Regions from separate parts of the Arthrobacter sp. SLBN-53 genome, predicted to be linked through region 1. Evidence: riboswitches for the same ligand, from Rfam matches in the RefSeq annotation. Region 1 holds a riboswitch; each other region holds the start of a gene.

What was found. A riboswitch is a leader RNA that binds a small molecule or an ion and turns the genes downstream of it on or off. The one in region 1 is predicted to bind cobalamin.
Region 2: linked by a shared signal. The riboswitch ahead of FBY28_RS26220 (mycobacterial-type methylenetetrahydrofolate reductase) and the one ahead of FBY28_RS25510 (methyltransferase domain-containing protein) in region 1 are both predicted to bind cobalamin.
Region 3: linked by a shared signal. The riboswitch ahead of FBY28_RS05130 (ABC transporter substrate-binding protein) and the one ahead of FBY28_RS25510 (methyltransferase domain-containing protein) in region 1 are both predicted to bind cobalamin.

The regions. Positions count from the first base shown of each region.
Region 1 covers NZ_VFNN01000001.1:5,329,704-5,340,415, forward strand. The annotation lists gene FBY28_RS25495 (bifunctional nitrate reductase/sulfite reductase flavoprotein subunit alpha) at 1-1,824, shown strand, start outside; gene FBY28_RS25500 (hypothetical protein) at 1,905-2,114, shown strand; gene FBY28_RS25505 (ABC transporter substrate-binding protein) at 2,122-3,129, opposite strand; gene FBY28_RS25510 (methyltransferase domain-containing protein) at 3,129-3,911, opposite strand; cobalamin riboswitch at 3,969-4,154, opposite strand; gene ilvD (dihydroxy-acid dehydratase) at 4,162-6,006, opposite strand; gene FBY28_RS25520 (helix-turn-helix transcriptional regulator) at 6,095-6,925, shown strand; tRNA gene FBY28_RS25525 (tRNA-Leu) at 6,975-7,060, opposite strand; gene FBY28_RS25530 (M20/M25/M40 family metallo-hydrolase) at 7,188-8,519, shown strand; gene FBY28_RS25535 (YbhB/YbcL family Raf kinase inhibitor-like protein) at 8,536-9,069, shown strand; gene FBY28_RS25540 (quinone-dependent dihydroorotate dehydrogenase) at 9,082-10,134, opposite strand; gene FBY28_RS25545 (DUF5703 family protein) at 10,146-10,388, opposite strand; gene FBY28_RS25550 (YncE family protein) at 10,385-10,712, opposite strand, start outside.
Region 2 covers NZ_VFNN01000001.1:3,291,242-3,301,953, reverse strand. The annotation lists gene metE (5-methyltetrahydropteroyltriglutamate--homocysteine S-methyltransferase) at 1-1,591, shown strand, start outside; gene folP (dihydropteroate synthase) at 1,636-2,421, opposite strand; partial or broken gene FBY28_RS26220 (mycobacterial-type methylenetetrahydrofolate reductase) at 2,457-3,280, opposite strand; cobalamin riboswitch at 3,363-3,571, opposite strand; gene FBY28_RS15745 (pyruvate carboxylase) at 3,639-7,031, opposite strand; gene FBY28_RS15740 (bifunctional 2-methylcitrate synthase/citrate synthase) at 7,028-8,161, opposite strand; gene prpB (methylisocitrate lyase) at 8,158-9,066, opposite strand; gene prpD (2-methylcitrate dehydratase PrpD) at 9,069-10,574, opposite strand; gene FBY28_RS15725 (short-chain fatty acyl-CoA regulator family protein) at 10,696-10,712, shown strand, end outside.
Region 3 covers NZ_VFNN01000001.1:1,073,028-1,083,739, forward strand. The annotation lists gene FBY28_RS05105 (MetQ/NlpA family ABC transporter substrate-binding protein) at 1-698, shown strand, start outside; gene FBY28_RS05110 (LLM class flavin-dependent oxidoreductase) at 695-2,104, shown strand; gene FBY28_RS05115 (ABC transporter ATP-binding protein) at 2,105-2,860, opposite strand; gene FBY28_RS05120 (FecCD family ABC transporter permease) at 2,889-3,914, opposite strand; gene FBY28_RS05125 (ABC transporter substrate-binding protein) at 3,911-4,924, opposite strand; gene FBY28_RS05130 (ABC transporter substrate-binding protein) at 4,921-5,949, opposite strand; cobalamin riboswitch at 5,990-6,119, opposite strand; gene FBY28_RS05135 (GNAT family N-acetyltransferase) at 6,122-6,730, opposite strand; gene FBY28_RS05140 (CBS domain-containing protein) at 6,739-7,167, opposite strand; gene FBY28_RS05145 (ribonuclease Z) at 7,256-8,116, shown strand; gene FBY28_RS05150 (transglutaminase family protein) at 8,100-8,930, opposite strand; gene FBY28_RS05155 (alpha-E domain-containing protein) at 8,939-9,916, opposite strand; gene FBY28_RS05160 (circularly permuted type 2 ATP-grasp protein) at 9,916-10,712, opposite strand, start outside.

The DNA.
Region 1 (10,712 bases):
CTGAAAGTGTGCGCCGTACGGCTCCGGCCCATCGAGGTGGCGGCCCCCGATCCGCTCGGTCTGCCCACGGCTGCACCACAATTCACCGACGACGAGAAGCTCTACCTGTCCGGGTTCTTCACCGGATTGGACGCGACACCGGGCGGCGTCCCGGTCCTGCCGCTCTCGGCGCCGGTGCGCCCGGCGGTCCGGCTGTGGGTCGACGGACTCCTGGCGGGCACCTACTCGCGCGCAACCGAGCAACCCGCCACCGGACCACTGGTGCTGTGGGCCTCCCAGACCGGCAACGCCGAGGAGTTCGCGACCGGGCTGGCCGCACGGATCACCGGTGCCCGGTCGGTCACCATGGACGAGGCATCGTTGGACGAGGTCGCCGCGGCGACCGAGGTGTTGGTGATCACCAGCACCTTCGGTGACGGCGGGCCACCGGACAACGGCGCGGACTTCTGGGACCGGCTGTGCCGGGCCGACGCGCCGCCGCTGACCGGGGTGCGTTACGCGGTGCTCGGGATCGGGGACAAGGCGTATGCCAACTTCTGTGGTCACGCGAAATCCCTGGATGCCCGGCTGGCCGAGCTGGGTGCCGTCCGGACACACGAACTGGTCGAATGCGAATCGCACGACGAGGCGCCGATGGCCGCCTGGGCCGACGCGGTCACCACCGCACCCGCCGACGCCGCGCCAACAGCCGCACCACCCCGGCCCGGGTCACCGCTGACCCGCGGCAATCCGCTGTCGGCGCCGGTGAGCCGCAACACTCGCCTGACCCCGGTGGCGGCCGCCAAGGAGGTGCGCCACATCGGGTTCGACATCACCGAACACGTCGCCGAACATGGCGTGAGCTATGCCGCCGGGGATTCCCTCGGGGTGTTCGTCGACAACGGTGCCGATTCGGTACGCGCCTGGCTGGCAGCCACCGGACTGTCCGGCGATGAGATCGTCGAGGTCGACGGCGCCGAGGTCGACCTTCGCACCGCCCTGACGCATTCCTACGACCTGTGCAAGGTGACCCCGAACCTGCTCGGGTTCGTCACCGAACGGTGCCCACAGGCGAAGGTGTTGCGACGATCCGGTGCGAAACTCGACAGCTGGCTGACCGGCCGCAACGGGCTGGACATCGTCGAGGAGTTCGCCGTCCGGGCCGATCCCGCCGAATGGCTGGACGCCCTCGTCCGGCTCACACCGCGGCAGTACTCCATCTCGTCGAGTCCGTTGGTGAGCCCACACGAGGTGCAGCTGACGGTGTCGGTGCTGCGCTACCGCACCGGCCGTGGCATCGCGCGCGGTGGCGTCGCCTCGACATTCCTGGCCGACCGGGCGCAGGCCGCGCCGGTGTTCGTGCAGCGTTCACCGAACTTCCGCCCGCCCGAGGACTCGGCAACGCCGATGATCATGGTCGGCCCGGGCACCGGGATCGCACCGTTCCGGGCGTTCCTGCAGGAGCGTCGCGCACAAGGCCACCGCGGCCGTAACTGGTTGTTCTTCGGTGATCAGCACCGCGACCAGAACTTCTACTACCGCGACGAGGTGCAGGCCATGGTCGACGACGGCTTCCTCAGCAGGCTGGACCTCGCCTTCTCGCGCGACCAGTCACGGCGGGTGTACGTCCAGCACAAGATGACCGAACGCGGTGCCGACCTGTGGCGCTGGCTGCAGGACGGTGCGCATTTCTACGTCTGCGGTGACGCGACCCGAATGGCCGCCGATGTCGATGCGGCGCTGCTGGCGATCATCCGCAAGCACGGATCGCTGTCCGTCGAGGCCGCCAATGACTACAAGAAGGAGCTTGTCGCCACCAAGCGATACGTCCGTGACGTGTATTGATCGATCACCGTGAATAAAAATCCACTCACGGTCGTTGCATCTCACGTACGAACCAGAACTTGGATCAGGAGACACGCAACATGAGTTGGCAGACCGGTGACTTTGTGACCGCCAGCCGCGAGATCGACGAGATGGATGTTCAGACGGTGCCTGAAGGTGCCGTCGGCACGGTGGCCGAGACCACGGTCTTCGGCAAGCCCAAGGTGGTCTGCTTCACCGTCCCCACGGTGTGGGGGCCCAAGCGCGCCTGTGTGCACGTGCACCGCGGCGATGTGGAATTGGCCGGCTGACGCCCGCTCAGCTGTCCTGACGCAGGGCGTCGGCGATGAGCTCGACGGCGTCGACATTGCGCAGTGATGGGTCCAACGCCGTGCCGGGCACCACGACATAACGTTGTTCGCGGACGGCGGTGAGCTGACGTGCCAACGGATCGTTTTCCAGGAATTCGATCTTGGCGGCCGCGGTATCACCGTCGTCACCGCGTGTCAGGTCGGCCAGCACCAGCACGTCGGGATCGCGGTCCAGAATCGCCTCCCACGAGGTTTCCGGCCACAGCTGACGGCTGTCGGCGAACGCGTTTCGCGCGCCCACGGCATCGGTGATAATCCCGGGGGCGCCGCAGCACCCGGCGATATAAGGCGCCCGGGTGGCCGAGTACCAGTACATCAGGCTGGTGTCGGAGGTGTTCAGGTCGGCGGTCGCGGACCGTACTCGATCCTTCAACGACGCCACGAGTCGGTCCGCATCGCCATCGGCCCCGAATATCCGCGCGATATCCCCGATTTCGGTATAGATGTCCTCGAAGGTCAAGGCGCGGTGCTGTTCTGCCTGCTGCCCGCTGCACTCGCTCGCCGACAGGTAGGTGGGAATGCCCAGGTCGGCAAAGCGTTCGCGCGACGCGATGCCCTGGTCGGAGAACGTGTAGGCGAATGTGGCGTAGACGAAGTCGGGTTCGGTGTCCAGAACGGTTTCCAGCGAGGGGAAATCGGCGCTCAGTTCGGGGACCTTCGCGTTGGCCTCGGCGAGGTGCGCCGGCACGGGTTCGTTCCACGATGCGGTGCCGACCATCCGATCGGCCAAGCCGAGAGTGAGCATCAGCTCGGTGGCGGGTTGATTGACCGAGATGGCGCGTGCGGGCGCGGCTTCCATTTCGACGTCGATGCCGCAGTTCTTCAGTACGACCGGGAATCCCGCGCCGGCGGTCGGCGTCGCCGAGGTGCCGACCGGGTCGGGAATCCGGGTGCCGCATCCCGAGACCAACATCGACACCGCGCCCAGAGCGCCGATGACGCGCTGCCACGACATCACTTGACCCCCATGACCACGTAGTCATCGAGCAGTTGCCAGACCGTGCCCACCTCGGAGAATCCGGCCTGTGCCAAGGCGGCGAGATGGAAGTCCACCGCGGTGGTGGGCGGCGGATTTCGGTGCGCGAACCGCTGATCGCGCAGTATCGCGAGGTCGGCAACCCCGTCGCGGGCCGTCGCCGCGGCCCACCACTGATCCCAGGTAGGCGATCCCGCGACGTGTGCGCGCGCCTGGGTGCCGGCGTCGTGGGCGGCGGCCAGCCTGCCAAGGGTCGGCTGGCGCCCGTCGAACCGGAAGTGGTCGCCGTTGAGCAGGATGCCGTTGTCGGAGAGCATTTCTGCCGCGGCGGTGTACACGCCCAACAAGGTCTGCGGGTCCAGCCAGTGCAGCGCGGTGGTGGAGACGAATGCCGATATCGGCGTTCCTGCCGTTGCCGCTGCCACCGCATCCGGCCAGGTGTCCTCGGCAAGGTCTGCCTCGACCACACCGAACCTGTCATGGGCGCCGAGCGTTCGGGTGGCCAGGTCGAGCAGCAGGGGGTCGAAATCGAGGGCGATCACCCGGGCACCGGGAAGTGCGTTGAGGATGCGGGCGCTCAGCGATCCCGGCCCGCAGGCGAGATCGACGACCACGGGTTCGTCACCGCAGGCCAGTCCGATGACGTCGGTGATGGCGCGAAAGCGGGATTCACGGCCCGCGATATAGGCCGATTGTTGGTCGTCCCACGCCTGTACGAGGGAGTCTGAATCGATGAGATCGGCGGGCTGAGATGCGGACATGAGGGATTCCTTCGGCATCTGGGGCCTGATCAGCGAGACCCGGTGACAAGCCGCGACACACCGTCGCGGATGCCAGCAGGTATTCGGACTCGGGGGTCGTCCTCGGCGGGCCGCCTTCCCAGGAGCATGCACTCCCAGTGGCATGTGGCCCGCCTCGTCATCCCCTCACCGCTGCGCGTCAGTCCCGGATTCACACCGGGTTCCCTACTCCCTGCGGAGGTGACTGGCCCGCACAGGCTAGCAGGGTGAACTACACCGCATCGATGTCTCGGGCCGCACCCTTGTCTGCCGAGAGCGCCAACGCGGCGTACGCACGCAACGCCGCCGACACCGTGCGCCGCCGATCCCTGGGCCGGTATCCGCCGGCGGCCTCCAGGGCCGCGCGTCGACGCTCCAGTTCCTCGCCTGGCACCTCGACCTCGATGCTGCGGCGCGGGATGTCGATGGTGATCAGGTCACCGTCGGCCACCAACGCGATGGTGCCGCCGGCGGCCGCCTCGGGGGAGACGTGGCCGATGGACAGACCCGACGTACCGCCGGAGAACCGACCGTCGGTGATCAGCGCGCACTGCGCGCCCAGCCCGCGGCCCTTCAAATAGGCAGTCGGATAGAGCATTTCCTGCATGCCCGGCCCGCCCCTTGGTCCCTCGTAACGGATCACCACCACATCGCCGGGTTGCACCCGGCCGGACAGGATGGCATCCACCGCGTCCTCCTGCGATTCCAGCACCACGGCCGGACCGGAGAACGTCCAGATGGATTCGTCGACGCCCGCGGTCTTGACGATGCAGCCGTCCACCGACAGGTTGCCGCGCAGTACCGCCAGCCCGCCGTCGGCGGAATAGGCGTGGGCCACATCGCGGATGCAGCCGTTCTCGGCGTCGGTGTCCAGGCTGTCCCACCGCTCGGACTGCGAGAAGGCCGATGCCGACCGCACACACCCCGGTGCGGCGTGGAACAGTTCGACGGCCTCGGCCGACGGCGACCCGCCGCGGATATCCCACGCGCGCAGCCATTCCGCCATCGAGCCGGAGTGCACGGTGTGCACCGTCTCGTGCAGATGACCGCCGCGCCACAGCTCGCCGAGGATGGCCGGGATACCGCCGGCGCGGTGCACATCCTCCATCAGGTAGTGACCATTGGGGGCCACCTTGCACAGGCACGGGATCAGCCGGCTGCGCTTCTCGATGTCTTCCAGGGTGTAATCCAGCTCGGCCTCCCGGGCGGCGGCCAGCAGGTGCAGCACGGTGTTGGTCGACCCGCCCATCGCGATATCGAGTGCCATGGCGTTGTCGAATGCATCGCGGGTGGCGATGTTGCGGGGCAGGACCGAGGCGTCATCATCGTCGTAGTAGGCCCGCACGATGTCCATCACCGTGCTACCCGCCTTTTCGTAGAGGGCGCGCCGCGCGGTGTGGGTCGCCAGCACCGAACCGTTGCCGGGCAGGGCCAGCCCGAGTGCCTCGGTGAGGCAGTTCATCGAGTTGGCGGTGAACATGCCCGAGCACGAGCCGCAGGTCGGGCAGGCGGCCTCCTCGATCCGCGAGATGTCGTCATCGGAGACGTCGGTGTTCACCGCATCGGCGATGGCCGACACCAGATTGAGCCGGGTCTTGACGGTGCCGTCGACGAGAACGGCGGTGCCACCCTCCATCGGGCCGCCGGAGACGAAGACGGTCGGGATGTTCAGGCGCAGTGCGGCCATCAGCATGCCGGGAGTGATCTTGTCGCAGTTCGAGATACACACCAACGCGTCCGCACAGTGCGCGTTGACCATGTACTCCACCGAGTCGGCGATGAGTTCGCGGGACGGCAGCGAGTACAGCATTCCGCCGTGGCCCATCGCGATGCCATCGTCGACGGCGATGGTGTTGAACTCGCGCGGCACACCACCGGCGGCCGAGATGGCCTCGGAGACGATGCGGCCGACGGGCTGCAGGTGCGTGTGCCCGGGCACGAACTCGGTGAAGCTGTTGGCCACCGCGACGATGGGCTTGCCGATATCGGAGCCGGCGACTCCGGCGGCCCGCAACAGCGAGCGTGCTCCCGCCATGTTGCGACCGTGGGTGACCGTGCGGGACCGCAGTTCTGCCATAACACACAGCGTGGCAGCAAGGGCGTCTACGTGGGTAGACGGTCCTCATACTAGTATTGGCACTACTACCATGGCATACCATTTCAGGATGGACACACGCGGCAGGCAGCGCCGGGCGTTGGGGGAGTTCCTGCGGGCTCGCCGGGAGGCCGCCGCCCGCGCCGACCTGGGCTATGCCCCGATGCCGCGGATGCGGACCAGCGGCCTGCGCCGTGAGGAGGTCGCTCTGGCGGCCGGGGTGAGCGTCACCTGGTACACGTGGCTGGAGCAGGGCCGCGAGATCAACCCGTCGCGCCAGGTTCTCGATGCGGTCAGCACCGCCCTGCGGCTGACCCCGGCCGAACGTGACTACGTGCGCAGCCTCGGCGGCCATGCCCCGGAGCCGATTCCGGCGGACGTGCCGACGCCGCCGCATGTGCAGCGCTTCCTGGACGCACTGGGCGGGTACCCGGCGTTCGCGATCGGGCCGTTCTGGGATATCACCGCGTGGAACAGGGCCTACGCCGCGCTGTATCCGAACATCGCGGTGACCGCCGAGGCCGACCGTAACCTGCTCTGGCTGATGTTCATGGACCCCGCGATCCGGGAGTTGTTGCCGGACTGGGAAAACGACAGCAGCCGCTTCCTGGCCGAGTTCCGGGCCGAGGCGGGATCACGGGCGGGCGAACCGGCCCACTCGACGTTGGTCGACCGGCTTCGCGCGGCCAGTGAGCATTTCGAGTCGCAGTGGCGCCGGCGCAGCGTGCAGCGGTTCACCTCGCGGGAGCGGCGTTTCTTCCGCGCCGGGATCGGGGAGATGCGCCTGGAACACCATCAGTTGGCGCCGGTGGATGTGCCGAACATCCAGATCGTGGCGTACCTGCCGGTGCCCGACAGTGGGGCGGCCGAACGGCTGGCCGCGCTGGTGGCTGGCGCCTGATGAATAGATACGGCCCCGGTTGAGCAACCGGGGCCGTATCGAGAAACTGTGTCCGAGGGGGGACTTGAACCCCCACGCCCGTTAATAGGGCACTAGCACCTCAAGCTAGCGCGTCTGCCATTCCGCCACTCGGACATTTCTCCGCGCCGTCGGCGAGGAGCGACTAAGGCTAACGGATAGGGGCGGTCGGACCCAAACCAGCCCGTCGGCGCCGGTGCGCCACCCTGTCCGGGCGGGCACCGGCGATGGTACGAATGGGGTTGTGACCGTCCAGCCCAGCGCCGCCGACGAGGTGGTCGACCTCGTCAGCACCCTCATCCGTTTCGACACCTCCAACACCGGAGATCCGGCGACCACGCGGGGCGAGGCGGATTGCGCGCAGTGGGTGGGCGACCGCCTCCGCGAGGTCGGCTACACCACCGAGTACGTCGAGGCCGCCCCCGGCCGCGGCAACCTGTTCGCCCGGTTGCCGGGTGCGGACCGCTCGCGCGGCGCCCTGCTGATCCACGGCCATCTGGACGTCGTGCCCGCCGAGCCGGCCGACTGGAGCGTGCACCCGTTCTCGGGAGCGGTGAAGGACGGCTATGTCTGGGGCCGCGGCGCGGTCGACATGAAAGACATGGTCGGCATGATGATCGCCGTCGCACGCCACTTCAAACGCGCGGGCATCGTGCCCCCGCGTGATCTGATCTTCGCCTTTGTCTCCGACGAGGAGCACGGTGGCACCTACGGTGCCCAGTGGCTCGTCGACAACCGGCCCGATCTGTTCGACGGCGTCACCGAGGCGATCGGTGAGGTCGGTGGCTTCTCGCTGACCGTGCCCTCGCGGCACGGCGGCGAGCGCAGGCTCTATCTGGTGGAGACCGCCGAGAAGGGCATCGCCTGGATGCGGCTCTCGGCGCGGGGCCGCGCCGGGCACGGCTCGATGGTGCACCAGGACAACGCCGTCACCGCGGTCGCCGTAGCCGTCGCCAAGCTCGGCAGGCACCAGTTCCCGCTGGTGCTCACCGAACCGGTCGCACAGTTCCTGGCGGCGGTCGCCGAGGAGACCGGCTACGAATTCGACATCGACTCACCCGATCTCGACGGCACCATCGCCAAACTCGGTGATATTGCCCGCATCGTCGGTGCCACGCTGCGCGATACCGCCAACCCGACGATGCTCAAGGCCGGCTACAAGGCGAACGTGATCCCGGCGACCGCCGAGGCCGTCATCGACTGCCGGGTGCTGCCCGGGCGCCGGGAGGCCTTCGAACGCGAGGTCGACGAGCTCATCGGCCCCGACGTGGTGCGCACCTGGGAACGCGATCTGCCGTCCGTGGAGACCACCTTCGACGGTGATCTCGTCGATGCGATGAACGCCGCGCTGCTGGCCATCGATCCCGAAGCGCGGATCGTGCCGTACATGCTCTCCGGCGGAACCGATGCAAAAGCGTTCTCGCGGTTGGGTATTCGCTGTTTCGGCTTTGCCCCGCTGCGGTTGCCGCCGGATCTGGATTTCGCCGCGTTGTTCCACGGCGTCGATGAACGGGTACCCGTCGAAGCACTACAGTTCGGCACCGAGGTGCTCGAGCATTTCCTAACCAACTGCTGACCAGAAGAGGGGCGATATGACCGCAACACCCGCAGATCCCTACGCCAACCTGCCGCAACTGCCGACCTTCGAGCTGACCTCGGAGACCTTCACCGACGGCCAGCCCGCAGGCAACGATCAGGTCAGCGGCATCATGGGCGCGGGCGGCAAGGATGTCTCACCCCAGCTGAGCTGGTCGGGCTTCCCCGAGGAGACCCGCAGCTTCGCGGTCACCGTCTATGACCCGGACGCACCGACGCTGTCGGGGTTCTGGCACTGGGCCGTCGCGGATCTGCCCGCCACGGTCACCTCACTGCCTGCCGACGCCGGTAACGGCGATCCGTTGCCCGGCAACGCGGTGACGCTGACCAACGACGCGGGACTCAAGCGGTTCCTGGGCGCCGCGCCGCCCGCCGGCCACGGCCCGCACCGCTACTACGTGGCCGTGCATGCGCTCCCGGTGGAGTCACTGGAGTTACCCGAGGGCGCGACGCCGGCCTTCCTCGGGTTCAACCTCTTCGGTCAGGCCATCGCTCGGGCCGTGCTGCACTTCACGTACGAACAGAACTAGAAGCAGACAGAACTAGAAGCGGGTCTCAGCGCCGACTGCCTCCGACAGCGAGGCGAACCCGCCCTCGCGCAGTCGGCGTGCCAGACCGTCGTGGATCTGCTTGGCGTACAGCCCACCGCCGTAGACGAACCCGGTGTAGCCCTGCAGCAGCGATGCGCCGGCCAGGATGCGTTCCCAGGCGTCCTCGGCGGTCTCGATACCGCCGACGCTGATCAGCACCAGTTGATCACCCACGCGCGCGTACAGCCGACGCAACACCTCAAGGGCGCGTCGGGCGACCGGCGGACCGGACACCCCGCCCGCGCCGAGCTCGTCCACGCCAGGGGTCCGCAAGCCGTCCCGAGAGATCGTGGTGTTGGTCGCGACGATGCCGGCCAGGCCCAATTCGACGGCCAGATCGGCGATATCGTCGATATCGGAGTCCGACAGGTCGGGCGCTATCTTGACCAACACCGGCACCGTGACGACCTCGCGGACGGCGGCCAGGATGGGCCGCAGCGACTCGACCGCCTGCAGATCGCGCAGCCCCGGGGTGTTCGGTGAGCTGACGTTGACCACCAGATAGGACGCCAGCGGGCCGACCAGTCGTGCGCTGGTGACGTAATCGTCGACCGCCTGCTCGGCTGGAGTGGTCTTGGTCTTGCCGATGTTCACCCCGATCGGTACGTCGGATCGGTGCGTGCCGAGCTGCCGGGCCAGCGCCGCCGCCCCGCGGTTGTTGAAGCCCATTCGGTTCAGCAGACCGCGGTCGGCGGGCAGCCGGAACATCCGCGGTGCGGGATTTCCTGGTTGTCCCTGGGCCGTGACCGTGCCGATCTCGGCATACCCGAAGCCCAGCGCGCCCCAGGTCTGCAAACCGTGCCCGTCCTTGTCGAAACCGGCGGCCAGCCCGAGCGGCGCCGGAAAGCGCACACCGGCGACCGTGCTGGCCAGGATCGGGTCCGACGCGCCCAACTTGGCCGACAGGACGCGACGGCTCCACGCGGTGGAGGTGGCCAGCCGCAGTATCGCGAACACGACGGCATGAATACGTTCGGGCGCGACGAGGAAGAACGCGCGCCGCATCAAGCGGTAGATCACAGGACCGGCTGCTCTCCGAGTGTCGTCTTCTTGCGGCGTAACAACACGCGCCTGCTTCCGTCGGTATAGAGCCGCACCTTGGTCAACTCCCAGCCGCGATACTGCGCCTCGATGGACAAACGCACCGACGCCGACAATCGGGTGACATCGGGGGGTAGGCGCAGCGGCACCCATTCGTAGTCCTCGGAAAGGTCACCGGCCCAGCCTGCGGGCATCCTGCCGCGTGCCACCGTCGTCATGACCTACTCGCCCCCTTGATCACCTGCACCCCGGCACCGGAACCGGAGACCACGTACAGGGTGTCGCCGGCATCGTCGAAGGCCAGGGTATTGGGTTGCTGCACAGTCCTATAACGCACCTTTTCAACGGGTATTCCGGTAGCCAGATCGTAGCCAATGACGGTGTTGGTCGCCGTCTGTGACACCCAGGTCATCTTCGCCGACCCGGTCACGCCGTAGGGTGCCTCGCCCACCGGGTACCGCTGCCGCAGGATCAGCGGATCGGTGCCGAAGACCAGCAGTGCTCCGCCGCGGGTATCGGTGACCAGCACCCGTCCCGCGGGG
Region 2 (10,712 bases), 2.0 Mb from region 1:
GCTCGGTGCGCTCACCCACCGCCCGGCCATCTTCGTCGCGACATACTTCGGCCAGTTGACCGACACGCTGCCTGCCCTGGCCCGCACCTCTGTCGAGGCCATCGGAATCGACGCGGTGTACGGCTCGGTGGACGCCGTTTCTGCCGTGCCGGAACTGGCCGGAAAGACCGTCGTCGCCGGCATTGTCGACGGACGCAACATCTGGCGCACCGACCTGGAGAGCGCGCTGACCACGCTCGCCACCCTCGTGGGTCCGGCCGGCCACGTCGTCGTGTCGACATCCTGCTCGACCCTGCACGTCCCGTACGCGTTGGAGCCCGAGACCGACCTCGATGAGGCATTGCGTAGTTGGTTGGCATTCGGCGCCGAGAAGGTCGCCGAAGTGGTGACCTTGGCCAAGGGGCTCGCGCAGGGCCGGGAAGCCATCGCCTCGGAGATCGAAACATCGAACGCCGCAGCGGCTTCCCGCAAGGTCGACCTTCGGTTGAACAACACCGATATCCGCTCCAGGCTCGACGCCATCCGGGCGGCAGGAGCGTCCGGACGGGGCATCGCCGCCGATCGGCGCACCGCGCAGCAGAAACGGCTTAACCTCCCCACGCTGCCGACCACGACAATCGGTTCATATCCGCAAACCACCGAGATTCGGGTGGCACGCGCCGATCTCCGCGCCGGCAGGATCGACGAGACTCAGTATGAGCAGAAGATGAAAGACGAGGTCGCAGCCGTCATCGCGTTGCAGGAAGAACTCGGAATCGACGTGCTGGTGCACGGTGAGCCCGAGCGCAACGACATGGTGCAGTACTTCGCCGAGCAGTTGGACGGGTTCTTCGCCACCCAGAACGGCTGGGTGCAGTCCTACGGGTCCCGGTGTGTCCGTCCCCCGATTCTCTACGGTGACGTGGCGCGTCCGTGGCCGATGACCGTCGCGTGGGCGGCCTACGCACAGTCGCTCACCGCCAAACCGGTCAAGGGAATGCTGACCGGTCCGGTGACCATCCTGGCGTGGTCATTCGTCCGTGATGACCAACCGCTGGCCGACACGGCTGCACAGGTCGCACTCGCCATCCGGGACGAGACGGTGGACCTGGAGAAAGCCGGTATCGCCATCATCCAGGTCGACGAGCCTGCGCTGCGGGAACTGCTCCCATTGCGCTCCAAGGAGAAACAGGATTACCTGGCGTGGTCGGTGGAGGCCTTCAGGTTGGCCACTGCGGGTGTGCGCGACGACACCCAGGTGCACACCCATCTGTGCTACTCGGAGTTCGGGGAAGTGATCGGCGCCATCGCCGACCTCGACGCCGACGTCACGTCCATCGAGGCCGCACGATCGCATATGGAGGTGCTCACCGATCTCAACGCGGTGGGCTTCAGCAATGGAGTGGGACCGGGTGTCTACGATATTCATTCCCCGCGGGTGCCGACCAAGCAGGAGATAATCGTGGCGCTACGTGAGGCGCTGGAAGCGGTTCCTGTGGAACGCCTTTGGGTAAACCCGGACTGCGGTTTGAAGACCCGCAGGACCGACGAGATCAGCGAGTCGCTCCGCAACATGGTCGAGGCCGCCAAGGTGGTGCGCGCAGAACGGTGACGACAGTCGTGCCCCGGAGTCCTTACGGGCTCCGGGGCACGGTCTCATTGAGCACTCAGGGGCACTGTAGGCGCTCGGGCTGTTCCAGCAAGTGCCTCGAGCACCGCGATGGTGTCGAGCGTCTCTGGGACGTCGTGGACCCGCACGGTGTCAACTCCGGCTGTCCACGCGGCGCCCAACACAGCAAGCGAGGCCGCCAACCGACCATCCGCACCGCGGCCGGTCAGCGCACCGAGAAAAGACTTGCGGCTCACCCCCAGTACGACGGGAAATGGCCCGCCGCACAGATCAGGTAGTCGGCGCAGCAATTCGAGGTTGTCGGCAACAGACTTGCCGAACCCGATTCCCGGATCCACCCACACCGGCCGGGCACCGGCTGTGAACGCCGATTCAGCCGTTCCCTGGACAAAGGCTCGCGCCTCGGCATTCACGTCGCCATACTCCGGGTAGCCTTCTGCCAGAACCGGAACCGTATGCGCGTGCATGCTCACATATCCGACACTCAGTCTCCCGGCGAGGTCGTACAGCTTGCCGGACACGTCGTTGATGATGCGGGCTCCGGCCCGGACCGCTTCCTCCGCGACCTCACGATTACGGGTATCGACAGACACCACACCGCAATGTGCGAGTTCGGCGACGATCGGCACCACCCGGTCGATCTCTTCGTCCACCGATACCGGAACGGCTCCGGGCCGAGTGGATTCTCCGCCGACGTCCACCGCCCAGGCTCCGTCGTCGAACATCATCAGACCGGCCTCCACCGCCGGATCGGCCGTATCGAATCTGCTTTGCGCCCAGAAGGAGTCGGGTGTCGCGTTGAGGATGCCCATGACCCGCATCGGCGTGTCGCGGTCACGTGCGCTCGTCACGGCGACCAGTACGCCAGCATCTCGGCGAACGTGTCGAACGCCGGACCGCTGATACCGTAGGGGGCCTCAAAGTGCACGCTCAGCGGAAATCCCAGGTCGGCAACACCGTCGATGACCTTCTCGTACAGATCCACGAGGAGCCGTCGTTTCGTATCCGGGTCACTGGTGGCCAGTTCTCGGACGAAAGCCTGCTCCCGCGCGACGGTCTCGTTACCTGCATCGCGGATCAACCAGTCGATCAGGCCGACCCGATCCTCTATCTTCGGCACGAATCCGAACGACAACAGGATCTCCGGTCGATGCGGGCTGGTTCGGGCGAAATCACGCAGGAATCCGGTGATCGCGTCGGAGTACAGCAGCTGCGTCATGCCGAATGTTGCGCCCTTGGCGCATTTGACGTCGAATCTGTCCTGCTCCGCCTCGCGGGTCGGGATCAGTATGGCCCCGCGGTGTGTGACGAGCTCGTCGAACTTCGCCAGCGCATCGGCCGGAGCCACGCCGTTGCCTCGTCATGGAAAGCAGTCACCTGGGTACAGAGTGCCCGAACGCCGTCGAGACCGGTGCGCAGATCCGTCCAGTAGTCGAGCACGTCCATCTTCGGCTGCATCTCGACGGGGCGATCACCGTCCTCTTCGATCATCCCGGGGATCATGATGTGACCGATTCGCCCGGAAATCCCCGAATTTGCGGCCAGGGCCACAATCTTGTGAGCTTCATCTCGGACGTGGTCGGGCCCACGATCCAGATTCGGTGGCACCAACTCCAGAGCGATGGTGTTCAACGGCACGACGGTCGTCCTTCGATGCGACGGGAAGCTCATCGCCTGAGGAAGACGACCGACGCAGCAGCAGTCGCTGTTCGGACATCCGCCCATTCCGCGAGGCGATGCGCCGCCGGGCGCGGCGCGCCCGGCGCAGCTGGCAGGTCTTCGGACTCGCAGGCTCGCATCCGCTCGATGCACCTAGTGGCCGTGGCTTCCCGGTGTGTGACACCAGTGCCTGTTACGGCGTTCGTTCCTACATACCGCTGCGGGACAGTCCCGGATTCTCACCGGGTTCCCTCTCGCACCGCACCTGAGTCAGCATGCGGGGCTCGATGCCGTGATAGAGATTCACAGCAAACCAGTTGCATCGGTCAGCCTACATCGCCAGGGCTCGGCGTTCCGGCCACTGGGCCGGTCACGAGATCACGACCAGGAGGTCGCCGCCCTCGACTTGGGCGGTGCCGGTGACGGCGATGCGGGTCACGGTGCCGGCCTTGGGTGCGGTGATGGCAGCTTCCATCTTCATGGCTTCGATGGTGGCGATGGTCTGTCCGGCCTGCACGGTGTCACCGGCGTCCACGCCGATGGTGACGACCCCGGCGAACGGGGCGGCGATGTGGTCGGGGTTGGTCTTGTCGGCCTTTTCGGCCGCGGCGACCTCGCTGGCGATGCTGCGGTCCCGGACCAGGGTGGGGCGCAGCTGCCCGTTGAGGATGGCCAGCACGGTACGCATCCCACGCTCGTCGGCCTCGGAGACAGCCTCCAGGCCGATCAGCAGTTCCACCCCCGGTTCGAGTTGCACACGGTGTTCCTCGCCCTGGCGCAACCCGTAGAAGAACTGGTTGGCCGAGAGCATCGAGGTGTCGCCGTACTGGTCGCGGTGGGCCTGAAACTCCTTGGTGGGACCGGGGAACAGCAACCGATTCAACGTCTCCTGACGGGAACGCCCACCGACCGACAGCGCCGCCTCATCCTCTGCAGAGAGCGGGGTTTCGGGTTTGGCGTCGGCGCGGCCCTGTAATGCCTTGCTGCGCCACGGTTCCGGCCAACCACCGGCCGGATCACCCAACTCACCACGCAGGAACCCGATCACACTGTCGGGAATGTCATAGCGATCCGGATCGGCGGCGAACTCATCGGCATCAGCACCGGCACCCACCAACGCCAACGCCAGATCCCCCACCACCTTGCTCGACGGAGTCACCTTGACCAACCGGCCCAACACCCGATCCGCCCCGGCGTAGGCGTCCTCGATCTCCTCGAACCGATCCCCCAACCCCAACGCCACGGCCTGGGTCCGCAGATTGCTCAGCTGCCCACCGGGGATCTCATGGGTGTACACCCGCCCCGTCGGCGCCGGCAGACCGGCCTCAAACGGGCTGTAGACCTTGCGCAACGCCTCCCAGTACGGCTCCAGATCACACACCGCCGTGAGGTCCAGACCGGTATCGCGGTCGGTATGCGCGGTGGCGGCCACGATCGCCGACAGTGCGGGCTGGCTCGTGGTGCCCGCCAACGGCGCCGAGGCCCCATCCACCGCCGAAGCGCCCGCGGTCCAGGCCGCCAGATAGGTCGCCAACTGCCCACCGGGAGTGTCATGGGTGTGCACATGCACCGGCAGATCGAACCGCTCGGTCAGCGCACCCACGAGCTTCGTGGCGGCCTGCGGGCGCAACAACCCGGCCATGTCCTTGATCGCCAACACATGCGCCCCGGCCGCCACGATCTGCTCGGCCAAGCGCAAGTAGTAATCCAGGGTGTAGAGGTCCTCGGCAGGGTTGCTGAGGTCCCCGGTGTAGGACATCGCCACCTCGGCCACCGCCGACCCGGTCGCGCGCACCGCATCGATGGCCGGGCGCATCGAGTCCACATTGTTCAACGCATCGAAAATCCGGAAAATATCGACACCGGTCGCGGTCGCCTCATCGACAAAGGCCTCGGTGACCAGCTCCGGATACGGGGTGTAGCCCACGGTGTTACGCCCGCGCAGCAGCATCTGCAAACAGATGTTGGGCATCGCCTCCCGCAACGCGGCAAGGCGCTCCCACGGGTCTTCCTTCAGAAAGCGCAGCGCCACATCATAAGTCGCGCCACCCCAACACTCCACCGACAACAACTGCGGGGTCAACCGGGCCACATACGGCGCCACCAACAACAACCCGTTGGAGCGCACCCGGGTCGCCAACAACGACTGATGCGCATCGCGGAACGTCGTATCGGTCACCCCGAGGGCCGGGGAATCCTTGAGCCACTGCGCAAATCCCTGCGGCCCGAGCTCCACCAACTTCTGCTTGGACCCCGCAGGCGGGGCCACCGACAGGTCGCACGGGGGCAGCTTGTCGGCGGCATACACCGGTGACGGGCGCGCCCCGTTGGGCTTGTTCACCGTCACATCGGCCAGATAGTTCAGGATCTTGGTGCCACGATCGGCCGGGGTGTGCGAGGTCAACAGCTGCGGGCGCTCATCGATGAACGATGTCGTCACCCGGCCCGCCCGGAAATCCGGATCATCGATCACCGCGAGCAGGAACGGGATGTTGGTGGTCACACCGCGGATCCGGAACTCCGCCAACGCACGACGCGCCCGCGCGGCGGCCATACCGAAATCCCGACCGCGACAGGTCAACTTCACCAACATCGAATCGAAATGCGCGCTGATCTCCGCACCGGTGTGCGTGCCACCATCCAACCGGATACCCGCACCACCCGGAGAGCGGTAGGCCGTGATACGCCCGGTATCGGGACGAAACCCGTTGGCCGGATCCTCAGTGGTGATGCGGCACTGCAACGAGAAGCCGCGCGCACCCGCATCCAGAATCTTGTCCTGACTCAACCCCAGATCGGCCAGGGTCTCCCCCGCAGCGATCCGCAACTGCGAGGACACCAAATCCACATCGGTGATCTCCTCGGTCACCGTGTGCTCCACCTGAATCCGCGGATTGCACTCGATGAACACATGATGACCGCGCTCGTCGAGCAGAAACTCGATGGTCCCCGCACAGAAGTAATCGATGTGCCGTGCCAATGCCACCGCATCGGCACAGATCTTCTCCCGCACCGCCGGATCCAGATTCGGGGCCGGGGCCAACTCGATGACCTTCTGATGGCGACGCTGCAAACTGCAGTCCCGCTCGAACAGATGGATCACATTGCCATCACCATCGGCGAGGATCTGCACCTCGATATGGCGCGGGTTGATCACCGCCTGCTCCAGATAGACCCGACCGTCCCCGAACGCCGACTCCGCCTCCCGCGACGCCGCCTCGATCGCCTCACGCAACCCCGACGACTCCTCGACGCGGCGCATCCCGCGACCACCACCACCGGAGACCGCCTTGACGAACAGCGGAAACGTCATCGAGGCCGCTGCAGCCAACAGATCCTCCACCGAATCCGAAGGCTCCGAGGACGCCAACACGGGCAGACCGGCCTCCCGCGCCGCCGCGATCGCCCGCGCCTTATTGCCCGTCAACTCCAACACCTCGGCCGACGGGCCCACGAACGTGATCCCGGCCTCCACACACGCCCGCGCCAACTCCGGGTTCTCCGACATGAACCCATACCCCGGATACACCGCATCCGCACCGGCATGCTGGGCCACCCGGATGATCTCCGGCACCGACAGATACGCCCGGACCGGATGCCCCTCATCCCCGATCTGATACGACTCATCAGCCTTCAGCCGATGCAACGAATTGCGATCCTCGAACGGGTACACCGCAACGGTGGCGATGTTCATCTCGGTTGCTGCACGGAACGCGCGGATGGCGATCTCGCCGCGATTCGCGACCAGTACCTTCGATATCACCGGCGACGTTCCAACGGTCGCTGGGCGGTCCCGACGTACTCACTCAACGGCCGAATGAGAGCGTTTGACGCGGTTTGCTCCATGATATGGGCCGTCCATCCGGTGATCCGACTCATCACGAAAATCGGTGTGAAACAACCGATGTCGAAACCCATCAGGTGGTACGCCGGCCCGGTCGGGAAGTCCAGGTTCGGCTTGATACCGGTGGCGGCGGCCATATCGGCCTCCAGCACGTTGTAGATGTCCAACCATTTCTGCCCGTCCCGGACGGCGGCGACCCGGATCAGCGACTCCTTCATGGTCGGCACGCGTGAGTCACCGTTCTTGTAGACCCGGTGGCCGAAACCCATCACCTTGTCCTTGCGGGACAGCTTGCCGTGCAACCATGCCGATGCGTTGTCGGCAGAGCCGATCTCCAGCATGTCGTGCATCACGGCCTCATTGGCGCCGCCGTGCAGCGGACCCTTCAGCGCACCGATGGCCGCGGTCACCGCGCTGTAGATATCAGACTGCGTGGAGGTGACGACCCTGCTCGCGAACGTGGAGGCGTTGAAGCTGTGTTCGGCGTAGAGCACCATCGATGCTTCGAAGGCGTCCACGATGGCCATTTCCGGGACGTCCCCGAAGCACATGTGCAAGAAATTCTGTGAGTAGCTCATGTGACTGTGCGGGGCGATCGGGTCGAGACCGCGACGCCGACGCATGTCCGCGGCCACGATCGTCGGCAGCACGGCCAGCATGCGCAGCGACTTGTCGTAGTTGGCCCTCGGACTGCTGTCATCCTCATCGGGGTCCTGGGCGCCCATGTAACTGATCAACGTGCGCACGACGTCCATCGGGTGGCAGGTGTCGGGCAGCTTGGAGAGCAAGGACTGCATACTGCGGTCCATCCGTCGGGCAGCACGCTCACGCTGAGTGAACAGAGCCAGCTCCTGGTCTCCTGGCAGCTCGCCGTGCCACAGCAGGTAGGCGACCTCTTCGAAGGAACACATGGCAGCCAGATCCTGCACCGCGTAACCGCGATAGGTCAGCGAATTGGTCTCCGGGACAACCTTGGAGATCGCCGTCGTGTCCACGACGACGCCGGCCAGCCCCTTGAAGATGCGCGGACTGTCTTCGACAGCGCTCACGGTGCCACCCCCTGAAGTGCGAAGTTGTAGATGTCGGAGTCGAATTCGTTGTATTCGGCGTAATGCAACAGCTCGTAGAGCCGGCTTCGGTGTTGCATCTGAGCCAGCAGGCCGGATTGTGTTCCCGCCGAATTGATCTCACGCAGTCCGGTTTCTACGGCATGCATGGCCAACCGCAGTGTTGTGACCGGATATATGACAACGTTGTAGCCGATGTCGGCGAGCTGGCTGGCGGTCAACAGTTCGGACTTGCCGAACTCGGTCATGTTCGCCAGTAGCGGCGTGTCGACGGCGTCCCGGAAGTGCTCGAAGTCGGCCGGATTGTGCAGCGCCTCGGTGAAGATCAGGTCGGCCCCGGCATCGGCGTAGGCCTTGGCCCGGTCGATCGCGGCACCGATTCCTTCGATGCCGGCGGCATCGGTGCGGGCACAGATCACAAAGTTGGGATCGCGCCGCGCAGCGACCGCCGCCCGCAACCGCTTGACCATCTCGGACGTCTCGACCACGGCCTTGCCGTCGAGGTGGCCGCAACGCTTGGGATTGACCTGGTCTTCGAGGTGCAGGCCGGCCAGGCCGGCGTCCTCGAGCAGGGTGACCGTGCGCGCAGCGCTCATGGGCTCACCGAACCCGGTATCGGCGTCGATCAGCGTGGGCAGGTCCGTCGCCGCGGCGATCTGCGCACCCCGACCGGTCACCTCGGTCAGCGTCGTGAGGCCGATATCGGGCAGTCCGAGGTCGGCCGAGAGCACCGCACCGGACACGTAGACACCGTCGAACCCGATCTCGGCGACCAGCTTCGCGACCAGCGGAGAGAATGCGCCCGGAAACCGTTGTAGCCGGCCTGAGTTCAGTGCGGTGCGAAAGCGCGATCGCTTCTCCGCGGCCGAGATCGACGCACCCATCAGGCTCATCGGAAGATGCCCGAGGGAATCGTCGGCGCCTTGTCCAGCACCCGTTGGTCGACCCGGATGTTCAGCGCACCCAGACCACCCGACTTGATACCGGCAACGCCGTCGACGACCTGCAGAAAGCGTTGCTGCTCTTCCGGTTCCACCACTCGCTCGGCCAGCACGCCGAACTTGTGAACGTACTGTTCCCGAGCGAAGGGGCGGGCGCCCAGCGGATGTGCATCGGCGACGGCGAGCTCGTCGACGATGGTCTCACCACTCTTGAGGGTGATCACGGCCTTGGCGCCGAATGCCTTCTCGGCCGGGTCGGTGCTGTGGTAGCGACGCGTCCATTCCGGATCTTCGACCGTGGAGATCTTGCGCCACAGCTCGATGGTGTCGGGACGGTGCGCGCGCTCCGGCGCGTAGGAGTGCTCATGGTGCCAGGTACCGTCCTGCAGCGCGACGGCGAAGATGTACATGACCGAGTGGTCCAGCGTCTCCCGGGACGCGTCTGGATCGAACTTCTGCGGATCGTTGGAGCCGGTGCCGATCACTACGTGCGTGTGGTTGCTGGTACGCAGCACGATCGACGCGATCTGCTCGAGATCCCCCACCCGTTCGCGCATTCGGCGGGCAAGGTCGATGGGCGCTTGGCTCTGGTATTCGGCCGAGTGCTCCTTGGTGTAGGTGTCCAGGATGGCCCGCTTCGGCTCACCCCGGTCCGGCAGCGGCACGGTGTAGGTGCGCTCGGGTCCACCCAGCATCCAGGCGATGACGCCGTCCTCACCCTCCCAGATCGGGGCCGGGGATCCCTCGCCGCGCATCGCTCGGTCCACCGCCTCGATGGCCACCTTGCCGGCCCAGGCCGGGGCGTACGCCTTCCAGCTGGAGATGAGGCCCTTGCGTGACTGGCGGGTCGCGGTGGTCAGATGCAGCGCCTGCCCGACGGCGTTGTAGATGGTCTCGGTGTCCAGGCGCAGCATGGTGCCCAGACCGGCGGCGGCCGACGGACCGAGGTGCGCGACATGGTCGATCTTGTTCTCGTGCAGACAGATACCCTTGACCAGATCGACCTGGATCTCGTAGGCGGTGGCCAATCCGCGGATCAGGTCGGCACCGCGCACCCCGAGCTGTTGGCCGACGGAGACCAACGCTGGGATGTTGTCCCCGGGATGGGAGTATTCGGCGGCCAGGAACGTGTCGTGGAAGTCGAGTTCGCGCACCGCGACGCCGTTGGCATAGGCGGCCCACTCCGCCGAGTAGCTGCCCTCGACGCCGAAAACGGCGGCACCCTGGCGCGTGGGATGCGCCAGCGCCTGTGCGCGGGCGACCGTCACCGGGCGGCGGGTCACCGACGCCGCCGAGACCGACGCGTTGTCGATGATGCGGTTGATCACCATTTCCTCGGTGGCCGGCTCGACCGCGACCGGGTCGGCGGCGACCTCGGCGATCTTCCACGCGAGGTGCTCGGTGCGAGGGAAATTCTCGGCGCTGCGTCGGGTACGGACGTCATGTCTCTGCATGATCCGCACGCTACGCAAACGGCGATGACATGCGAAAGAACCTGTAAATGCGTAATTTTGCGTCCATTGTCGACGCACTTTGCGAATGTTGTGTAAGGCCGGTGCGCTAGGGTTTGCCGTGGTGGCGAGGACATTCGC
Region 3 (10,712 bases), 4.3 Mb from region 1:
CCGAGCACGGCATCACCATAAAGCCCGTACAGATCGACAACCTGATCGAGATCAACCGCGCGGTCGACGCCGGTACCGTGGCCGGCAACTTCTTCGAGCACCAGCCGTTCCTGAACGATGCCATCGCCGCCAACGGTTTCGAGCTGACGCTGGCGGCGCCGACATTCACCTGGGATCAGGCCACCTACTCCGACAAGTACGACAGCTGGGACCAACTGCCCGCCGGTGCCAAGATCGCCCTGCGTGACGATCCCGCCGGTCAGGCCATTGCCCTGCTGGATCTCGCCGAGGCCGGCCAGATCACCCTGAAGCCCGGCAAGGACACCGTCGAGGGGCTGCCCCAGCTCAGCGATGTGGCCACCAACCCGAAGGACTACGAGTTCATCCAGGTACCGATCGGCCAGCTGGCCCGCAGCCTGGCCGATGTCGACGCCGTGGTGGTGCACATCTCCGATGTGTACGCCGCGGGCTTGCGCGAATATCAGATCCTGGACCGCCATCCAGCACCCGCAGGCAGCGAGGGTGGCCTGGTGGTCAGCAACAAACATCTCGACGACCCGAACGTCGAGAAGCTGATCGCCACCTTCTCCGACCCGAAGATCGCCGAGTTCCTACAGACCACCGACAACGCCCTGATCCGCGACACCCTCGGTCCGATCGGCGAGTCGGACTCCGCGGGACAAGGCACCAGCTCGTGACCGACCGACGCCGTAAACCGCTGTATTACTCGGCATTCGTGATGAATACCGCATCCCACGTGCTGCACGGGTTGTGGCGGGCACCGGAGGCGCAGAACCACAAGTTCAATTCCTTGCGGCATTGGACTTCGCTGGCCGCCGAGGTCGACAAGGCGGGCTACGATCTGCTGTTCTTCGCCGATGTCTTCGGGTTGCGCGCGCCGTGGAACGGCAACTGGCGCAAATCGGTCGAGGCGGGCATCCAGATCCCGGTGAACGATCCCTCGGTGCTGGCGTCGGCGCTCGCGGCGGTGACGGAGAACCTCGGCATCGTGTTCACCAGCTCGATCATCCAGGATCACCCGTTCAATTTCGCCAGGCGGATGTCCTCACTCGATCATTACACCGAGGGCCGGCTGGGCTGGAACATCGTGACCAGCTTCAACGCCAACATGTTTCGCAGTTTCGGCCACGAGGGCACCCTCGCCCACGACGAGCGCTACGAGTGGGCCCACGAATACGTCGACGTCGCCTACAAACTCTGGGAGGGTTCCTGGGACGAGGACGCGCTGGTACAGGACAAGCAGCGCAGCGTGCATTCCGACCCGGCGAAGATCCACCGGATCAACCACGTCGGACCGCGCTACCGCGTCGAGGGACCGCATTTCACCTCACCGTCTCCGCAACGCACACCGGTGCTGTTCCAGGCCGGTTCCTCCCCCGCGGGCCAACTGTTCTCGGCACGTAATGCCGAGGGCGTCTACATCGGCAGCCCCTCACCGGCGGATGCCTACAAGCTGACCACCGAAACCCGATCACTGGCCGCCGAGTACGGCAGGGATCCCGACGACATCACCTTTGCCCAAGGCCTGTCCTTCGTCATCGGCGACACCCATGCCGACGCGATCCGACGCAACGACGAACTCAAGCGCTACCTCGATCTGGAGGGCATCGCCTTGCACGCACTCGGCGATGCCGGTATCGACGCGGGCGGGCTGCCGCTGGATACCCCGATCAGTGAGCTCGGTGAGTTCACCGGCATCCAGAGCTTCAAGCGCTGGGCCGCCGAGGTTTCCGGCAACGAGGAGCCCACCATCCGCGACATGGCATGGGTGATGGAGGGCGCCAACCGGGTCGTGGGCACCCCCACCGAGATCGCGGATCGCTTGGAAGAATGGCGGGAGGCCGGTGTGGACGGGATCAACGTCTATCACGCGACGGTTCCACAATCGTTCCGCGAGGTGGCCGACCGGCTGTTCCCCACCTTGCGTGAGCGCGGCCTGCTCGGCACCGACAAGTCGGGTACGTTGCGCCACAAGCTGCTCGGCAAGGGTGACCGGCTGCCCGACAGCCATCCGGCCGCGCGTTACCGCGGCGCTTTCGCCGGCAACTCGCTGGCCGATCGGGAGATCCAACCGGTCGCCTGATCAGTCGAGCGCGAACCGAACATGCGGCAGCCCGTCCTCGACGCTGACCCGGCATCGGACCCCGTACACCATCTCGATCAGCTCTTCGGTAAGCACCTCGGCGGGAATTCCCGTCGCCACGACGATCCCGCCGGACAGCACCACGATGTGATCGCAGAACATCGCCGCCAGATTGAGGTCGTGCAGCGCGACGACCGTCGTGATGTCCAGCCGGCGGACCAGCACCAGGATCTCCAACTGGTGGGCGATGTCGAGGTGGTTGGTCGGCTCGTCGAGCAGCAGGTGGTCCGGGTCCTGGGCCAGCGCCCTGGCGATCTGGACCCGCTGGCGCTCACCGCCGGACAGGGTCTGCCAGAACCGTTCGGTCATATCGGTCAGCCCGGTCGCTGCCAACGCGCGGTCCACCACCGCCGTGCCCTCGGTGTCCGTCCCGATCATGCCGGTGTACGGGATCCGCCCCAGCCGCACCACATCACGCACCGTGATGTGTAACTCGGTCTCGGCGTGCTGGGCCACCATCGCCACTCGCCGGGCCAGGGTGCGCCGCGACATCCGGGCTATCGGACGGCCATCGAGTTCGACCACCCCGTCGTCGGGGTGATCGACCCCGGCGAGCAGCTTGAGCAGCGAGGACTTACCGGATCCGTTCGGCCCGAGCAGTCCCACGGTGCTGCCCGCCGCGGGCTTCAGGGTGACACCGTCGAGCACCATTCGGCCCGAGCGTGTCCAGCCGACCCGGTCCGCGCGCAGGCTCATGTGTCGACGATTCTCTTGCAAGCTGCGCTCATGCCGGTATCCCCCGGCGGCGCAACAGGATCAACGCGAACGCAGGCACACCCAACAGCGCGGTCACCACCCCGGTGGGTAGCTCCTGCGGCGCGAACACGGTGCGGGCCAACGTGTCGACCCACACCATGAACACCGCGCCGAAGATGGCCACCGTCGGCAACAGACGTAGATGCGCGGGCCCCACCACGAATCGGGCGGCGTGCGGTAACACCAACCCGACGAATCCGATCGCCCCGGCAGCGCTGACCAGCGCGGCGGTGATCAGCGCGGTCATCACCAGCAACACGATGCGGGCCTGCCGGACCGACACCCCGAGGGTGGCCGCGGCGTCGTCACCGAAGGCGAAGGCGTCCAGCGCCCGCGCGTAGGCCAAACAGCACACCAGTCCGGTGCCCACCACCACACCGCAGACCGCGACATCGGTCCAGGACACCCCGGCAAGGGAACCGAGCAACCAGAACAGCACGCCCCGGGTCTGCTCGGCGTCGGCCGATGACAAGACGATGAACGATGTCAACGCCGAGAACAGTTGCGTGGCAGCAACACCGGCCAGCACCACCCGGTCGGTGCCGCCGCCCGCGGCATGCGCCAACAGCAGCACCACCCCGAAGGACAGCACCGCTCCGACGAATGCGCCACCGGAGAGCGTGAGCGCGCCCGCGCCGACCCCGAGCACCGCGATCAACACCGCGCCGGTCGAGGCGCCCGAGGACACTCCGAGCACGAACGGATCGGCCAGCGGATTGCGCAGCAGCGACTGCAGAATCGCACCACACAGGGCCAGCCCCGCACCGCATACCGCGGCGAGCAGCACCCGCGGCAACCGCAGCTGCCACACGATGCCGTCCTGGATCCTGGTCGCGCCCGAGGGACCGGCACCAAGATGTTCGGCGACGATCCCATAGACGTCACGGACGGACAGGGCCGCCGGGCCGATGGTGATGGCCGCCGCCGCCGAGGCGACCAGCAGCGCCAGTCCCAGTATCCAGAGGACGGCCAACGAGGGCGTGCGCAGCGTCACCGTGCGCCGGCGTATCCGAAGCGGCGCAGTCCGTCGGCGACCTTCTCGGTGCCGTCGACGGTGCGGATGGACGGGTTGAGGTCGGCGCCGTTGACCACGATGTAGCGCTTCTGCTGCACGGCGGTCAGCCGCGAGGTCACCGGATTGGACTCCAAGAAGGCGATCTTCGCATCCAGCGCGTCACCGTCGATGGTGCGCCGGCTCAGGTCCGCGAGCACCAGGACGTCGGGATCGCGTTCGGCGATCACCTCCCAGCTGACCTGCGGCCACTCCTCGGTGGTGTCGACGAAGATGTTGCGCGCACCGACCGCGTCGGTGATGACGCCCGGCGAGCCGCAGCACCCGGCGAAATACGGCGCTCGGATATCGGAGAACCAGTACCCGAGATCGGCATCGACCTGCAACCGGTTGGCCTGCATCCGCTGCTCCAACTGGGCGACCAGCTCCTCACCACGCTCGATGACGTCGAAAATGCGTGCCAGCTCTCGGATCTCCTGGTAGATGGCGGCCATGGTGAACGGTTCGTCACGCGGTCCGTCGGTGTCCACAGACATCCTGCCCACGCAATCACTGGGTGCCACATAGGTGGGCACCCCGAGGGACCCGAACTGATCGCGGTCGGCAACGCCGCCGGGCCCGAGCGTTCCGGCGAAGGATGCCGATACGAAATCGGGTTCGGTGTCGAGCACCGTCTCCAGCGATGGCTTGTTCTCCGCCAGTTTCGGAACCGTGGCGTTGGCCGCGGCGAGATTCTCCCGGACCGGATCTGTCCAGGTGGCGGTGCCGACCATGCGGTCGGCGAGCCCGAGCGACAGCAGGATCTCGGTAGACCCCTGGTTCAGCGAGACCGCGCGCTGCGGCGGCGCGGGAATGACGACATCGCGACCGCAGTTGCTCACCGTCATGGGATAACCGGCGCTTGCGGCGTCATTGCGGGCGCTGACCGCCGACTGTCCGCAGGCGGTCAGCGCCGACACGGCGGCGATGCCGAGCACGGCGCGGACGATCATTTCGGTTCCCCGATCGTCGCGAAACCGTCGGCGAGTTTCTCCACGGCGTCGATCTGACGGATACCCGGGTCGAGTTCGGAGCCCGTCAGCACGACGTAGCGCTTCTGCTGAACGGCCGTCATGTTCCGGGTGACGGGGTTGGACTCCAGGAACGCAATCTTGGTGTCGAGGGCGTCCCCGTCGATGCGTTTGCGGCTCAGATCGGCCAGCACCAGCACGTCGGGGTTGCGGTCGGCCAGCGCCTCCCAGCTGATCTCGGGCCAGTCCTCGGCGGCGTCGGCGAATACATTGGTGGCGCCGAACTCGCGGGCGTAGAGCCCGGGCGCCGAACAACAGCCGGCCAGGTACGGGGTGCGCAACCCGGAGAACCAGAACGCCACCGTGGCCTCGCGCGCCGCGATCCGAGGTGCGTCGTCGAGCCGCTGCCTGAGCCGGCTCACCAGCTCCGCGCCACGGTCCTGGACGTCGAAAATCTGTGCCAGCTCGGTGATTTCACGAAACAGCGTGTCCATCTCCAGCGGTGCGGTACGCGTCACCGTCTCACCGTCGACGATGGCGTCGGTGCACACCGATGGCGACTGGTAGGTGGGGATGCCGAGTTCGGCCAGGCGGGCGCGCTCACCGACGACAGCAGGGGTGAACGTATGGGCGCTCGCCGAGGTGATGAGATCGGGTTCCAGATCGAGCACCGCCTCCAGGCTCGGGTCGTTGTCGGCGATCCGGGGCACCCGGTCGTTGTCGGCGGCCAACGCGGGCAGCACCGGGTCGAACCAGGTGGAGGTGCCCGCCATCCGGTCGGCCAGGCCGAGGGAGAGCAGGATCTCGGTGGAGGCCTGATACAGCGACACCGCGCGTCGCGGCGCATGCTCGAAGGTGACCTGCACGCCGCAGTTCTGCAGCGTCAGCGGATAGCTGGTACCGCCGGCTTCTACGGCCGCGGCAGCGGGTGCGGGAGCCGGCGCCTCCGCTCTGCCACAGGCGGTGACGGTGAGGACAAGACAGAGCAGCGTGACGATCACCCGCACGGCGGTGACTTCCTTCGGTACAGGGCCCAAACGCGGAGCCGTCGACGGTGGCACGACCGCAGGCATTCGGGCTCGAGGCCATGCCTCACACCGCTGCGCGTCAGCTCCGGATTGTCACCGGATTCCCCTGCAGGTCAGCACCGAACTCTACCGGCTTGCACCGCAGACGGGTTTACCGCGGGTTGCGCCACATCGGGTACATGACGGGTCCCCCGTCGCGCAGGGTGATCTCTCCGGTGACCTCGAAGCCGAAGCGCTGGTAGTAACCGATGTTGTCGGGGTTGCTGGACTCCAGGTAGACGGGCGCGTACTCGGCATCGCAACGGTCCAACCGCGACCGCATCAGCGCGTGACCGAAGCCGCCACCACGTACCTGCGGATCGCTGCCGATCACGGCGAGATACCAGTGCGGCTCGTCGGGGTGCGACCGCTTCATCAACTCCGATACCTGCATCCCGCGGCGCACCGCACCGCCGAAGGTCAGCAGCATCGATGGCGCCGCACGCAATTCCTCGGCCGCGGTGTGCCGCCACTGACCCGGCGGGTCCCACAGCGCCGCCGCCGCGATGCCGGACTCCGCACAGGCGACCTCCACCCCGCCGCGAGCCAGATGGTGATGGCGGGTCAGTCCGGCGAACAGCTTGTGCAGTTTGCGCCGACGCGCCTGCGGGTCGGGCAGCATCCACGCCATCACCGGATCGTCGAAGAACGCCCGGCCCAGCACCCGGCCCAGGGTGTCGACATCGGAACGGGCGGCGGGTCGTACCTGTGGGTCACGCACCCGTCCATTCAGCCCTGCGTGATGTACGCCTGCAAGTACTCCGTGCTGGACTCCAGTTCCTGCATGCGGCTCTTGAGCAGGTCCCCGATGCTCACGATCCCGGCCAACCGGCCGTCCTGGAGCACCGGGATGTGCCGCACCCGGTGATGGGTCATCGCCGCACTCAGACTGTCGACCGAGTCCTCGGGTGCACAGAACACCAGATGCGTGGTCATGATCTCGCCGACCGGTCTGGTCAGCAGATCCAGACCCAGATCATGCAGACGGCGCACCACATCGCGCTCGGAGACGATGCCGACCGGCCCGTCCGGACCGACGACCACCATCGCGCCGATATTCCGCCCGACCAGGCCCGCGAGCAGATCGGCCACCGATGTCTCCGGTGCGATCGTGGCCACCGCCGACCCCTTGTTCCGCAGTACGTCGGCTATCCGCATGACGCCCTCCCGCGATATGTGACCTCCGCCACATTCAGGCTACGTCGGATCTGCCACCTGCGGACGATTGCGGCGGTATATGTGGGCCATGATCGAGGTGACTCTGTTGGGAACCGGCAGCCCCATCCCCGACCCGGACCGGGCGGGCCCGTCCACCCTGATCCGCGCAGCGGACCAGACGTTCCTCGTCGACTGCGGCCGCGGGGTACTGCAGAGACTCGCCGCTGCGGGCTCCGGCGCGCCCCAGCTCAGCGCGCTGTTGCTGACCCACCTACACAGCGACCATATCGCCGATCTGGGCGATGTCCTGATCACCCGGTGGATCGGCACCTTCGACCCCGACCCCACACCGCTGCCCATCATCGGGCCGCCCGGCACCGCCGACGTGGTCAAGGCGATGCTGGCCGCGTTCGGCCATGACATCTCCTACCGACTGGAGCACCACGCCGATCTGACCGGACCACCGCGGGTGCAGGTGCACGAGTACACCGACGGGATGGTGTGGGATGAGGGCGGCGTGCAGGTGCGCGTCGCGCCCACCGACCACCGACCGGTCGCGCCGACCATCGCCTTCCGCATCGATCACGGTGGCGCCTCGGTGGTGCTCGCCGGCGATACGGTGCCGTGCGCCACGCTTGATGCGCTGACCTCCGGGGCAGGCGCTTTGGTGCACACCGCGATTCGTCGCGATCTGATCGAGGCGGTGCCCCTGCAGCGGGTGCGCGACATCTGCGACTACCACTCCAGTGTGGAACAGGCCGCCGATACCGCCGCGCGCGCCGGCGTCGGCATCCTGATCCTGACCCATTACGTGCCCGCCATGGCGCCGGGCACCGAAGATCAGTGGCGGGCGCTGGCAGCCACCACCTTCGACCGACAGATCGAACTCGGCAACGATCTGCACCGGGTGCAGGTTCACCCCGGCGTCTGCGTCAAGCCAGCCGGGTGATCTCCACGACCACGTCGAGGTCGGTGGATCCCTCACCCGAGTAGATGCCCTTCAGCGGGGTCACGTCGGCGTAGTCCCGGCCCACACCCACGCTGATGTACTGCTCGTTGATGTCCTTGTCGTTGGTCGGGTCGTAGTGCCACCAGTCGCCGGTCCAGGCCTGGATCCAGGCATGGCTCTGTCCTTCGACGGTGTCACCCACCTTGGCGGTGCGCTTGGGGTGCAGGTACCCCGACACATAGCGGGCCGGTATTCCCATGCTGCGCAACAGGATCAGCGTCAGGTGCGCGAAATCCTGGCAGACACCCTTGCCCTCGCGCAGCGCGTCCAGGCCCGAGGAGTGCACGCCGGTGGTGCCGGACACGTACTTGAGTTCACCGGTCACCCATCGCGATGCCTCGATGACCGCCTGCTGGGGGTCGTGATTCTTCATGATCTGGCGGCCCACCCGCTCCATGCGCTTGCTGGCCGGTGTGTAGACCGTCGGGGTCAGCAACTCGTCGAAGCGGTCGATCACGGCCTCCGATTCCAGGTCTTCCCACGTCACCGAAGACTCCGGGATGACCGGTTGCTCGGTCTCCACCACCGAGGACGCCGTCACCTCCAGTTCGGTGTGCGGCGCGTGCAGATCGAACGTGGTGACCGCCGTGCCCCAGTAGTCGACATAGCGGTACTGACGGGTCGCCGGGACGGTTTCCACCCGGTTCAGGATGACGTTCTGCCGGGAATCCGAGCGTGGCGTCAGGCGCGCCTCGTTGAAGGACGCCGTGACGGGCGACTTGTAGGCGTAGCCCGTTGCATGGACCACCCGCATACGCCACATCAGATCTCTCCCTCTTCGATGACGGTGCCGCCGGCTCGACCGGCATCGGTCCAGGCAACCCACGGTGCGGAATGAAAGTACTGCAGCGCCAACGCTTCCCCCACCTTGACACAGGTCTGCTGCAGTGCCGCCAGCTGATCTTCCAGCGATTCCAGGAGCACACCGGGTGGCAGGAACTCCAGTTCACTGCGGGCGCGTCCGAGCAGGCGCTGCGCCTCGGCGGTCGCCCCGACCCGATTGTGCCTACGGTGCAACAACTCGTCGAGACTGTGCTCGGCGAGGCGCAGGGAGTAGAAGATCGACCGCGGGAACAGCCGGTCCAACAACAGGAATTCGACCACCCTGCTGGCATCGAGGACACCGCGGTAGGTGCGCAGGTAGGTGTCGTGGGCGCCGGCGGAACGCAGCACCGTCACCCAGGCCGGCGACGAACCACTGTCGCCGACCCGCGAGAGCAGCATGCGCACCGTCATGTCGACGCGTTCGATGGCCCGGCCGAGCACCATGAAGCGGTAGCCGTCATCGCGCGACAGCGTCGAATCGGCGAGACCGGCGAACATCGCAGCGCGCCCCTCGACATAGGCGAGGAACTCGTGCGGCCCGAGCCGCCGAGCCGCCCGCTCCCGCTCTGCCAGCGCGTTGTAGGTGGTGTTGAGGCACTCCCACATCTCGGTGGAGGTGACTTCGCGTGCCCCGCGGGCATTTTCACGGGCGGCGGTGATCGATTCGACGATCGAGCAGCCGCCCTGGGTATCCCGGCCGAACGCGACGAGGTCGGTCAGTGACCACACGTCGAGCTGCTGTTCGGGGGGTTCGATATCGAGCACTCGCAGCAGGACCCGCGATGTGTGGTCGGGGTCCACGCTGGAGTCTTCGAGCAGTTGGTGAACCACCACGTCGAGGATGCGCGCAGTGTCATCGGCGCGCTCCACATAGCGGCCGATCCAGTACAGCGATTCCGCATTACGGGCCAGCATCAGTCGACCACCGCCTGTTGTTGTTGCTGCTGTTGCTGTTCTGGGGCGGTACGGATTTCGCGGGCCTGCTGCTGCTGGGTCTGAGTCGATCCGTCGCCCTTGGTGTCCCGGCCCGCCTTGGTGCTGCGCGAGGCCTTTTCGGCGACCGAGGCCTGGCCGTTCTTGACCGTCTCGGGCAGCGCGCGCACCACCTCGGCGGCGGCCAATTCCCGATCGGCGGCCGAGGTCCGCGACGCCAGCACCCAGGTGTCCTTGGAACCACCACCCTGGCTCGAGTTCACCACCAGCGACCCCTCGGGCAGCGCCACGCGGGTCAGTCCGCCGGGCAGCACCCACACCTCGTCACCGTCATTGACCGCGAAGGGTCGCAGGTCGACGTGCCGGGGGGCGAGCTTGTCACCGATCTTGGTCGGCACCGTCGACAACTGCACGACGGGTTGGGCAATCCAGCCGCGCGGGTCGGCGCGGATCTTCTTCGAGATCGTGGCGAGTTCCTTGGTTGAGGCATCCGGTCCGAACACGATGCCGTACCCACCGGAGCCCTCCACCGGCTTGATCACCAGTTCGTCGACCCGGTCGAGCACCTCCTCGCGCTCCTCGTCCAGCCAGCAGCGGAAGGTGTCCACATTGGCCAGCAGCGGCTTTTCGCCGAGGTAGTACTCGATGATGGTCGGCACGTAGGTGTAGACGAGCTTGTCATCACCCACGCCGTTGCCGACGGCGCTGGAGATGACCACGTTGCCGGCGCGCGCGGCGTTGAGCACACCGGCGACACCGAGCACCGAATCCGGCTTGA